DNA from 2 places in the Cupriavidus sp. P-10 genome. Region 2 is predicted to be linked to the other one. Evidence: predicted binding sites of a transcription regulator. Region 2 holds the regulator's gene; the other holds the start of a gene.
What was found. The regulator sigma-54, encoded in region 2, starts transcription at its own class of promoters, with help from an activator protein. The targets are predictions, from matches to a motif close to TGGCANGNAANCTGCTTT.
Positions count from the first base shown of each region.

Region 1: the regulator sigma-54 is predicted to act here: its motif matches at 1,955-1,972, upstream of CTP10_RS02545 (pilin).

Region 1 covers NZ_AP025170.1:540,065-545,479, reverse strand. The annotation lists gene CTP10_RS02550 (PglL family O-oligosaccharyltransferase) at 1-1,292, opposite strand, end outside; gene CTP10_RS02545 (pilin) at 1,389-1,886, opposite strand; gene CTP10_RS02540 (TerC family protein) at 2,208-2,903, opposite strand; gene sucD (succinate--CoA ligase subunit alpha) at 3,159-4,040, opposite strand; gene sucC (ADP-forming succinate--CoA ligase subunit beta) at 4,140-5,306, opposite strand; gene CTP10_RS02525 (DUF2889 domain-containing protein) at 5,397-5,415, opposite strand, start outside.
Region 2 covers NZ_AP025170.1:344,070-349,484, forward strand. The annotation lists gene CTP10_RS01625 (PsiF family protein) at 1-245, opposite strand, end outside; gene hprK (HPr(Ser) kinase/phosphatase) at 423-1,394, opposite strand; gene ptsN (PTS IIA-like nitrogen regulatory protein PtsN) at 1,475-1,930, opposite strand; gene hpf (ribosome hibernation-promoting factor, HPF/YfiA family) at 2,301-2,651, opposite strand; gene CTP10_RS01645 (RNA polymerase factor sigma-54) at 2,700-4,178, opposite strand; gene lptB (LPS export ABC transporter ATP-binding protein) at 4,334-5,134, opposite strand; gene lptA (lipopolysaccharide transport periplasmic protein LptA) at 5,188-5,415, opposite strand, start outside.

The DNA of each region.
Region 1 (5,415 bases), 200 kb from region 2:
AGCCAGCCCAGCAGGAAACAGAACGGCAGCAAGAAGTACAGGTAGTGCAACGGGTATTCGAGCATCGAATGCGCGCACAGCATCGCCAGCCACGTCAGCATCAGCCCCGCTTCGCGGCGCTCTCCATGTTCTGCCTGCCAGAGCCGCGCCCGCACCACGCGCCACAGCCACGCCGCGAGAATCAGCGCGACCCCGAGCGTGCCGGCGATGCCGGTCTTGGCCAGCAGGTCCAGCACGGCATTGTGGGCGTGCAGGGACATCTCCACCTTCACGCCGACCTGCGGCAGCTGCATGAATTGCGCCCAGCCGAACTCGCCCCAGCCGACGCCGATCCAGGGGTGCGCGCGGAACATCGCCATCGCATGCGCCCAGAGCGCGCCACGGGCCGACATCTGGTCCTCGGCTTCCAGTTGCGCGATCGTGTCGAACAGGCGCCAGTCAAGCAGCTGGCCGGCGCTGCGGATCGCTGGCTGCAGCACCAGCAGCATTGCAACCATGGCGGCCGCGGCCACCAGCAGTCCGGTCGTGCGCCGCATCGGATCCACCTCGCGTGGCATGCCGCGCTGCAGCCAGGCGGCCACCAGTGCGTAGAGCGCGGCCAGACCGACATGCAGCACGCCGGTGCGCGATCCGGATAGCACGATGCCGCTCTCCAGCAGTGCTACCGCTGCCAGCCACATCGGGAAGCGCAGCCTGCCGCGCGAGGCCAGCCAGACTGACGCGACCAGTGCGATGCCATGCACGGTGGCCTGGTGGTTGGGCTGGTTCAGGTTGCCCCAGAGGCGGCGGTTATCGTCGTAGAAGTAGGTGGAAACGAGGCCGAAGGTGCTGCGTTCGAGATGGAAGAGTTGGACCCACTGCGTGACGGTGCCGAGCAGGCCGGCGATCAGGAACGCGATGGCCAGGGTGTCGCCGGCATCGAGCGTCCCGGATGCCCGACTGCGGCGGTACGACCATGCCGCGCATGTCACGGTGGCGCCGAGCAACAGGGTCAGGACGGTGAGAGTCGCGCTGCCGGTGATGTCGGCGTGGCCGAGAGCGATGCGAGTGAGCCCGACGGCTGCGAGCCAGCAGAACAGCAAGGCTACCCACGGCAGCGAAATCGTCGCGTATGCCGCTGGTATGGCGGGCTTGCGAAGTGCCTGGAACGCGATCAGGGCGAGCGCGCAGCATGCGGCGGTCCATTCGCCGTAGAACGTCGCGAGTGGGAGCGTATGCCGGGAGACTAGCAGCGGGAAGACGATTGCTGCGATGAGGGCAGCCGACGGGAAGGTTGTCCGGGACGGCGGCATCGAGGCGCCTGATTTGGGGAAAGGCGCATGATAGCTTGGGGGGCGGGCAAAGAAAAAGCGCCCGAAGGCGCTTTGACCGCCACACACCAAGGTTTATCAGCGATTGGCGGCCGGCATAATGTTTGTCGGAATGGTGTCAGCCGCGACCTTAGTGTACGTAACTTGAGTTCCGCTTGCGTCAGGCGCCCAATCAGCTGCATAGACGAAGCTACCAACGTCGGGCTTGCCGGTGAACGTAACGTTCACTTTACCGGGAGTCGGGGTCGCACCACCAACGGCAGCAGTACCAGTCAGCACAACTGCGGCGGTTGCGTACTTCGGCGTCGGTAGCGAAGTGATGTTCAAATCGGAAGCCGTATCGCACAACGATCCGTCACCGGCATTGACTTGGAGACATTGACTCACAGCCGTCTTCAGTGCAGCCAAGTCCGAGATGTTGTTCTGCCACTTCGACTTCGTCACATAGTCCTGATACTGCGGAATTGCGATCGCCGCCAAGATACCAATGATCGCCACCACGATCATCAGTTCGATCAGCGTAAAGCCCTTCTGGACTCGACGGCCCAGCTTCTTCAGTTGTTGTACCCGTTGCATGATTTGACCCCTCGAAGAGATTTTTGGTTAAGCGTTGCACGTCTTCGGTTTCGTGACGCGGGGACTAATCAGCAGTAAGCGTGCCAGGCATATCCCCCGTCCGTAGGGGGCAAAAAACGACAAATTTCGTCACCCGGCACGGAGAAGCCCGCCACATGCGCCAAATTTTGTCACCTGGCCGCACTACCACCCGCCAAAGCGACAAAAAGTGCGATCACTCACATGAGTTAGTGGGCTGTCCCACCGACAGGGTGAGTTCCGCGAAGGGGCAACAAAAAAGGGCGGCCAACCGGCCGCCCTTTCGTGCGATGCAGGTTCCCGTCAGGCCGTCTGCGCCGACCGGCGGCTCAGCAGCTTGCCGAGGATCACCACCAGGATCGCGCCGGCGGCGCCGAATACCAGGTGGGCGTGCGGGACGTGGACCTCGAACCAGGCGGCATCGACCGGGTCGCTGACCAGCATCTCACCAGCCAGGTAACCCAGCAGCGCGGCGCCCAGCACGATGATGACCGGGAAGCGTTCCATCACCTTGAGCAGCAGCGTGCTGCCGAACACGATCAGCGGGATCGACAGGCCCAGGCCGATGATCAGCAGCATCAGCTGGCTGCCCTCGGGACCCTTCTGCGCGGCGGCGGCCACGGCCACCACGTTGTCCAGCGACATCACCAGGTCGGCGATCAGGATGGTGCGGATGGCGGCCCAGATATTGTCCTTGCCGTCGTGGCCGTCCTCGTCGTCATCGCCGGTCAGCAGTTGCACGCCGATATAGACCAGCAGCACGGCGCCGACGATCTTCAGGTACGGCAGGCTCAGCAGCTTGACCGCGGCCACGGTCAGCACCACGCGCATGATGATGGCGGCGGCGCTGCCCCAGAAAATGGCCTTCTTCTGCTGGGCCGGCGGCAGGTTGCGCGAGGCGAGCGCGATCACCACCGCGTTGTCGCCGGACAGGACGATGTTGGTCAGGATGATCGATCCCAACGCAATCCAGAAAGTGGTGGAAGACAGCAGTTCCACGGGGAGGCTCCTCGAGTTCTATGTAATTGGCGGTTCTATGTGACGGCGCGCCCCGTCATCTGACGGGTTTTCGGATGTCTGAAAGCGCAGACATGACTGTTTAACCCACGAACCTTTCGATTACATTTCAATCCTGTAATCTTTCGGGGGATTCATGGCGCCGGAATCACTCCCCGGAAAAGACAATGCCCCCGCCGAGGGGCGGGGGCATCACAAGTCTGTCATTCCCGCAACAGCGGGAACGGCAAGCAGACCTTACAGCATCGCCTTCAGCAGGCGGCCCATCTCCGACGGGTTCTTGGTCACCTTGATACCGCAGGCTTCCATGATTTCCAGCTTGGCCTGGGCGGTGTCGGCACCGCCCGAGATCAGCGCGCCGGCGTGGCCCATGCGCTTGCCCGGAGGCGCGGTCACGCCAGCGATGAAGCCAACCACCGGCTTCTTCATGTTGTCCTTGATCCAGTTGGCGGCGTTGGCTTCGTCCGGACCACCGATCTCACCGATCATGACCACGGCGTCCGTTTCCGGATCGTCGTTGAACATCTTCATGACGTCGATGTGCTTCAGGCCGTTGATGGGGTCGCCACCAATGCCAACAGCCGACGACTGGCCCAGGCCCAGCGCGGTCAGCTGGCCCACGGCTTCGTACGTCAGGGTGCCCGAGCGCGACACCACGCCGATGCGGCCCTTCTTGTGGATGTGACCCGGCATGATGCCGATCTTGATTTCGTCCGGCGTGATCAGGCCCGGGCAGTTCGGTCCCAGCAGCAGGGTCTTCTTGTTCTCGCGGCGCATGCGGTCCTTGACTTCCATCATGTCGCGCACGGGGATGCCTTCGGTAATGCAGACCACCAGGTCCAGGTCGGCGTCAACGGCTTCCCAGATTGCGGCAGCGGCGCCTGCGGGCGGCACGTAGATGACCGACACGGTAGCGCCGGTCTGGGCCTTGGCGTCCTTGACGCTGGCGTAGATGGGAATGCCTTCGAAGTCTTCGCCGGCCTTCTTCGGGTTCACGCCTGCTACGAAGGCGTTCTTGCCATTGGCGTAGTCGCGGCAGCCACGGGTGTGGAACTGGCCGGTCTTGCCGGTAATGCCCTGGGTGATGACCTTGGTGTCTTTGTTGATCAGAATCGACATGCTGTAATCCTTTGCTTTTCTACGAGCCGCGCGCACAGGGGCTCAAGGGAGCGCCTGCGCACGGCTCGCGTTCGCGTATGGTTGCGTTCGTGCGACGGCTTACTTGCCAGCGGCAGCGGCCACCACCTTCTGGGCGGCTTCTTCCATCGTGTCGGCGGCGATGATGGGCAGGCCCGATTCGGCCAGCATCTTCTTGCCGAGATCTTCGTTGGTGCCCTTCATGCGCACGACCAGCGGCACGTTCAGCGACACGGCCTTCGAGGCCGAGATCACGCCTTCGGCGATCACGTCGCAACGCATGATGCCGCCGAAGATGTTGACCAGGATGGCCTGCACGTTCTTGTTGCTCAGCATCAGCTTGAAGGCTTCGGTCACCTTCTCGGTGGTGGCACCGCCGCCCACGTCGAGGAAGTTGGCCGGCTCGCCGCCAAACAGCTTGATGGTGTCCATGGTGGCCATGGCCAGGCCGGCGCCGTTCACCAGGCAGCCGATGTTGCCGTCCAGCGAGATGTAGGCCAGGTCGAACTTCGAGGCTTCGATTTCGTTGGCGTCTTCTTCATCCAGGTCGCGGTAGGCCACGATTTCCGGGTGACGGAACAGCGCGTTCGAGTCGAAGTTGAACTTGGCGTCCAGCGCGATGACCTTGCCTTCGCCGGTCAGGATCAGCGGGTTGATTTCGGCCAGCGAAGCGTCGGTGTCGTAGAACGCCTTGTACAGGCCTTGCAGGGCCTGGCGAGCCTGGGCAACCGAAGCGTCGGGCACGCCGATCTTGCGGGCGATGTCGTCGGCGTCAGCGTCGGTCAGGCCGGTCGACGGCTCGATGATCAGGGTGTGGATCTTTTCCGGGGTGTGGGCAGCGACTTCTTCGATGTCCATGCCGCCTTCGCTCGACGCCATCAGGGCGATCTTCTGCGAAACGCGGTCCACCACCAGCGAAACGTACAGTTCCTTCTTGATGTCGGCGCCTTCTTCGATCAGCAGGCGGTTGACCTTCTTGCCTTCCGGACCGGTCTGGTGCGTGACCAGCTGCATGCCCAGGATGTTCGAAGCATAGGTCTTGACGTCTTCGATGCTCTTGGCAACCTTGACGCCGCCGCCCTTGCCGCGGCCACCCGCATGAATCTGCGCCTTGACAACCCACACCGGGCCGCCGAGCTGTTCTGCGGCCTTCAGGGCCTCGTCAACCGAGAACGCGGGGATGCCGCGCGGAACCGGCACATTGTATTTGCGCAGGAGTTCCTTGCCTTGATACTCATGGATATTCATGCGTGTTTCCTTTCGGGTAGGCGTAAAAGGTAGAGGGAAGAATCTGAAAAAGGAGACGAACTCTCTCGTCTTGCTGGCTGATCCTGAGAATCAGCCGGAAGTGCCGGTT
Region 2 (5,415 bases):
TTTTCCTGCTGGGTCTTGGGCGTGGCGTCCGATTTGGCCGACAGGCACTCCTTCATGAACGCCTTGCGGTCGTCCCCCTTCTTGTCGCCGGCCTGCGCATTGCAGGTCTTCATCTTTTCCTGCTGCGCGGTGGGCGCCTTGGCGGCGTCCTTGGCCGGGGCGGCCGGTGCCGACGCCGACTGGGCGAAGGCCACGGATGCCAGCAGCGGAGTGACCAGCGCGCACATCGCGATCAGTTTCTTCATGCTTGCTCTCCTTGGTGTGGAAAACATCGTGGCCGCACGGTGTCAGGGGCTGGCGGCGGCCTTGTAATGGGCTCGATGCCCATTACAGCACAAAACGGAAGACGTCCCCAGCGCGTTGACGGCGGTGGTCGCCGCCGTTGTAAGCAATTGAAAACGGAGCGCTGATGGCCCCGGCGCTCAGAGCAGGCGGCCCTGGCCGCGCGAGACCGCATCGGCCTGCATCGCGGCGCGCTGGCGGTCCATGAAATCGCGCAGCGTGTCGATGCCACGCAGGCGCAGGATGGTGTTGCGCACCGCGGCCTCGACCAGCACGGCGAGGTTTCGCCCGGCCGCCACCTGGATCTTGACCATGTGGATCGGCAGGCCCAGCACGTCGAGGTATTGCGAATCGAGCGGCAGGCGCTCGAACTCGCCGTCGTTGCGGCGCACCAGCTGCACCACCAGCTTGATCTTCATCTTCCGGCGCACCGCGGTCTCGCCGAAGATGGTCTTGATGTCGAGCAGGCCCAGGCCGCGCACTTCTAGCAGGTTCTGCAGCAGCGGCGGGCACCGGCCCTCGATGAAGTCCGGCCCCAGGCGTACGAAGTCAACCGCGTCGTCGGCCACCAGGCCGTGTCCGCGCGATATCAGTTCCAGGCCCAGTTCGCTCTTGCCCAGGCCCGATTCGCCCATGATCAGCACGCCCATGCCGAGGATGTCGAGAAACACCCCGTGCATGGTCACGCGCGGCGCGGAGATGCGCGACAGGTACAGGCGCAGGTGGTCAATCACCGCGGCCGACGACACCGGCGTGGTGAAGAGCGGCGTCGACGAGCGCGTGCAGCGCAGTTCCAGGTCCGGCGGCGGCTCCATGCCATCGGCCACCACCAGGAAAGGCGGCTCCAGCAGGATCAGCTCGCCCATCTGGCGCTTGCGGATATCGTCGTCCAGCCGCTGGTAGTAGGTGATTTCGGGCTTGCCGAGCACCTGGATGCGGTTGGGGTGGATCAGGTTCAGGTGGCCAACCAGGTCCGCGGCAGAGGTCGCTTCGCGGGCGAATTCCACGTCGAAGGCGCGGTCCGCACCTTCCAGGCCGGCCACCCACGAGAGTTTGAGGTCGGCTGCGTTGTCGTCGAAGATGGACTGGGAAGTGACGCCGGTGAGTTCCATGCGGGTATGACGTGTGGGGCGGTGTGCCAGGCGCTGCGCCTGTCCGGTCTGTGCCGGCCCGTTCGGGACAGATCAGGGGATCAGGGGTGCCATTCGGTCAGCAGCTGGTGCACGGCTTCGGAAGTGGGCAAGGTCGCCAGCCCTTCGCGCATGTCGCGGTCTGACAGCAGCTGCGCGATCTCTGACAGGATTTCCAGGTGCTGCTGCGTGGCCTGTTCCGGCACCAGCAGGAAAATCAGCAGCGACACCGGCTTGCCGTCAGGCGATTCGAACGGGATCGGCTCGGCCAGGCGCATGAAGGCGGCCAGCGGCTGCTTCAGGCCCTTGATGCGTCCGTGCGGGATCGCCACGCCGGCGCCGAGTCCGGTGGAACCCAGCGACTCGCGCGCGAACAGGTTGTCCGTCACGATGGCGCGCGCCACGCCATGGTTGTTCTCGAAGAGGAGCCCGGCCTGCTCGAACACACGCTTCTTGCTGGTGACGCTGACGTCGAGAGTGATGTTGCCGGGTGGCAGCAATTTGGCCAAACGATTCATGGGCGATGCGCAGGATTTCAGTTAGCGGGCGGATCCGCCGTTCCGCCGGGCAGTGGATGGCTCAGAGGCAGCGGATCACCGGCAGCGCCGAGGCGTCCGGCCATTATAGAGCAGCGGCCTCCCTGTGATTGTGCACCGCAGCGCTGCGCCCGTGTGGGTCCGCACCGTAACCGGGCGCGGGGCAGAATGCGGCGCTGCATGTATGGCGCAGCATACACCTTGCTGCGGCCGTTGCGAACACTCCGTCTCAAACGGGTGACAGCCCTTTGCGCACGCGCCACAGCGCTGCAGGCGCAAAAAAGCCGCGCAAATGCGCGGCTTGCCTGTTTTGTCTTGATTCAGCAGCCCTCTGTGGGGCCACCGGGCACGGTCATTGCTGCATCTGCGCTGCGGCCATCTGGTACTTGACCGCTTCGCGGTCGTGGCCCTGCACGCGGTCCTTGTAGCGGAGTACCTGACGGTCTAGCTTGTCGACGAGTGCGTCGATCGCTGCATACAGGTCTTCATGATGCGCTTCAACGAAGATGTCCTTGCCCCTGAGATGTAGATTGATTTCCGCGTATTGCCGACGGTCCTTTTCCTTGTGGTTGTCGACAGAGAGCAGCACGCTAACGCCAATGACCTGATCGAAATGCCTGACGATTCGCTCCAGCTTCGTTTCCACGTACTCACGCAACGGCGGCGTGATGTCCAGGTGGTGTCCACTGATCTTGAAGTTCATAGCGCTTCTCCTTCTGAAAGAGCCTCACCAGGCAGGCGGTGGGCTCGGCTACAAAGACTTGCGGAGATTCACTGCGGGGATCTTCAGGGCTTCGCGATATTTGGCAACGGTGCGGCGTGCGACAACGAAGCCTTGCTCACCCAGCAGTTCGGCGATGCGACTGTCGGAAAGGGGATTCCTCGGGTCTTCGGCTCCTATCAGTTGCTTGATCAAGGCGCGGATGGCCGTTGATGAAGCCGCGCCACCGGTTTCGGTGGACACGTGGCTGCCGAAGAAGTACTTCAGTTCGAAAGTACCCATCGGCGTTGCCATGTATTTATTGGTCGTCACCCGGGAGATGGTTGACTCGTGTAATCCCAGTGTATCGGCAATCTCCCGCAAAACCAAGGGGCGCATGGCGATTTCGCCGTGCGTGAAAAAGTTCTTTTGACGCTCGACAATGGCCTGCGAGACACGCAGGATCGTGTCGAACCTTTGCTGGATATTCTTGATCAGCCAGCGTGCCTCCTGCAGCTTCTGCTGCAGGCCAGCGGTACCTGACTCTCCCTTCGCGCCGCGCAGGATCTGCGCGTACATGTCGTTGATGCGCAGCCTCGGCATCACATCCGGATTGAGTTGCGCGATCCAGCCGCCGCCGCTCTTGCGCACGAACACATCGGGCACGACGAAGTCGGCTTCGGGGCGGCTGTACGCGTGGCCCGGGTAAGGTGCCAGCGAGCGGATCAATTCGTGCGCGGCCTTGAGTGCTGGCTCGTCTACCTGCAGCGCTTTCTTCAGGCGCGTGTAGTCGCGCACTGCCAGCAGTTCCAGGTGGTTATGCACGATGTTCAGCGCCAGCTCGCGCTGCGGGTGCTTCAGCCGGCGCAACTGCAGGCCGAGGCACTCGGCGGCATTGCGCGCGCCCACGCCAGGCGGGTCGAAGCTCTGCAGCAGCGTCAGCATGGCCTGCACTTCGTCGATCTCGAACTCGAGTTCTTCGGGCAGTTCTGCGCAGATTTCTTCGAGTGAGGCGCTGAGGTAGCCGTCGTCGTCGAGTGATTCGATCAGGAAGATGGCAAGGCCCTTGTCGCGCACCGAAATCTTCAGCGGCGTCAGCTGTTCCATCAGGTATTCGCGCAGCGTGGGCTCGGCCTCGCGCAGCTGCATCGGCGTCTTCTCGTCTTCGTCGCCTTGCGGGCGGCGCGCGAAGTCGTCCAGGCTCCAGTCGCCGCCATAGTCATCGCCGCTGTTGCTGTCGCCGTAGCTGTCGTCGTCGCCCGCGCCATCGGCGCGCGCCTCGCCGTTGCCTTGCGGTTCGGCTGGTGCCGGGGCCGGCGCGCTCTGCAAGTTGACCGAACCATCGGCAGCCACGCGCAGCGGGCTTTCGATCCAGTCGTTCTCGCGTTCGAGCAGCGGGTTTTCCGTGAGCGCCTGTTCGACTTCCTGCTGCAGTTCCAGCGTCGACAGCTGCAACAGCCTGATCGACTGCTGCAGTTGCGGCGTCAGTGCCAGGTGCTGGGAGAGGCGGAGCTGTAGCGACGGTTTCATGCGACCTATTTTATGCGCATCTTTCCGTTGTTGGAACGGAAATTGCTATCGATGTCGCGGCTTGATCGACGCCGGCAGTGGGCTGGCCCATATGCAGATCATGGGGCCGAAAGCAGGGAGAATCAATGGCCTGCCGCAGCGGGCAGGCCAGTACATCACATGCGGAAGTTCTCGCCCAGGTAGACGCGCCGCACCGATTCGTTGGCGATGATCTCCTCGGGCTGGCCCGCGGCCAGCACCGTGCCTTCGCTGATGATGTAGGCGTGGTCGCAGATGCCAAGGGTCTCGCGCACGTTGTGGTCGGTGATCAGCACGCCGATATTGCGCGCCTTCAGGAAGCTCACGATGCGCTGGATTTCGCCCACTGCGATCGGATCCACGCCGGCGAACGGTTCGTCCAGCAGGATGAAGCGCGGCGACGATGCCAGCGCGCGCGCGATTTCCACGCGGCGGCGTTCGCCGCCGGACAGCGACAGCGCCGGGTTGTTGCGCAGGTGCGCGATCTGCAGGTCGTCGAGCAGCGCGTCGAGCCTGCGTTCGATCTCGGCCTTGGCCAGCGGCTTGCCGTTCTCCACCTGCAGTTCCAGCACCGCGCGGATGTTCTCCTCGACGTTGAGCTTGCGGAAGACCGACGCTTCCTGCGGCAGGTAGGACAGGCCCATGCGCGCGCGCTCGTGGATCGGCAGGCCGCTGATATGGTCGCCGTCGAGCACGATATCGCCCTCGTCCAGGTTCACCAGCCCCACGATCATGTAGAACGAGGTGGTCTTGCCCGCGCCGTTGGGGCCGAGCAGGCCGACCACTTCGCCACTCTTCACGTCCAGCGAGACATCCTTGACCACGGTGCGCGAGCCGTAGCGCTTTTTCAGGTGGCGCACGACCAGCGTGCTGCCGCCTTCGAGGACGGCCGTGGCTTGGACGGAAGGCTTTTCGGCGATGGTGGCGGTATCGGTCATTGGCACAGTCTGGCGTTCAGCGTTTCAGGCGAGGAAGCGGTCCCGGCCCGGCGTCAGGGTTTGTTGGCGGGCGCGGGCGCCGGCTTCAGGTCCAGCGGCGAGCCGCTGCCCGAACCCTGCGCATTCGGGTCCTGCCGCGGCGACAGCACCGCGCGCACGCGGCCCGACGGATTGGCGGCCGAGGTATTGTCGCCGCCGCCGGCAGCCGTGTAGAACTCCTTGCGGCTGTCGTAGGTCAGCACCGCGCCGCGGATTTCGTCGAGCATCTTGGCGCCCTGCAG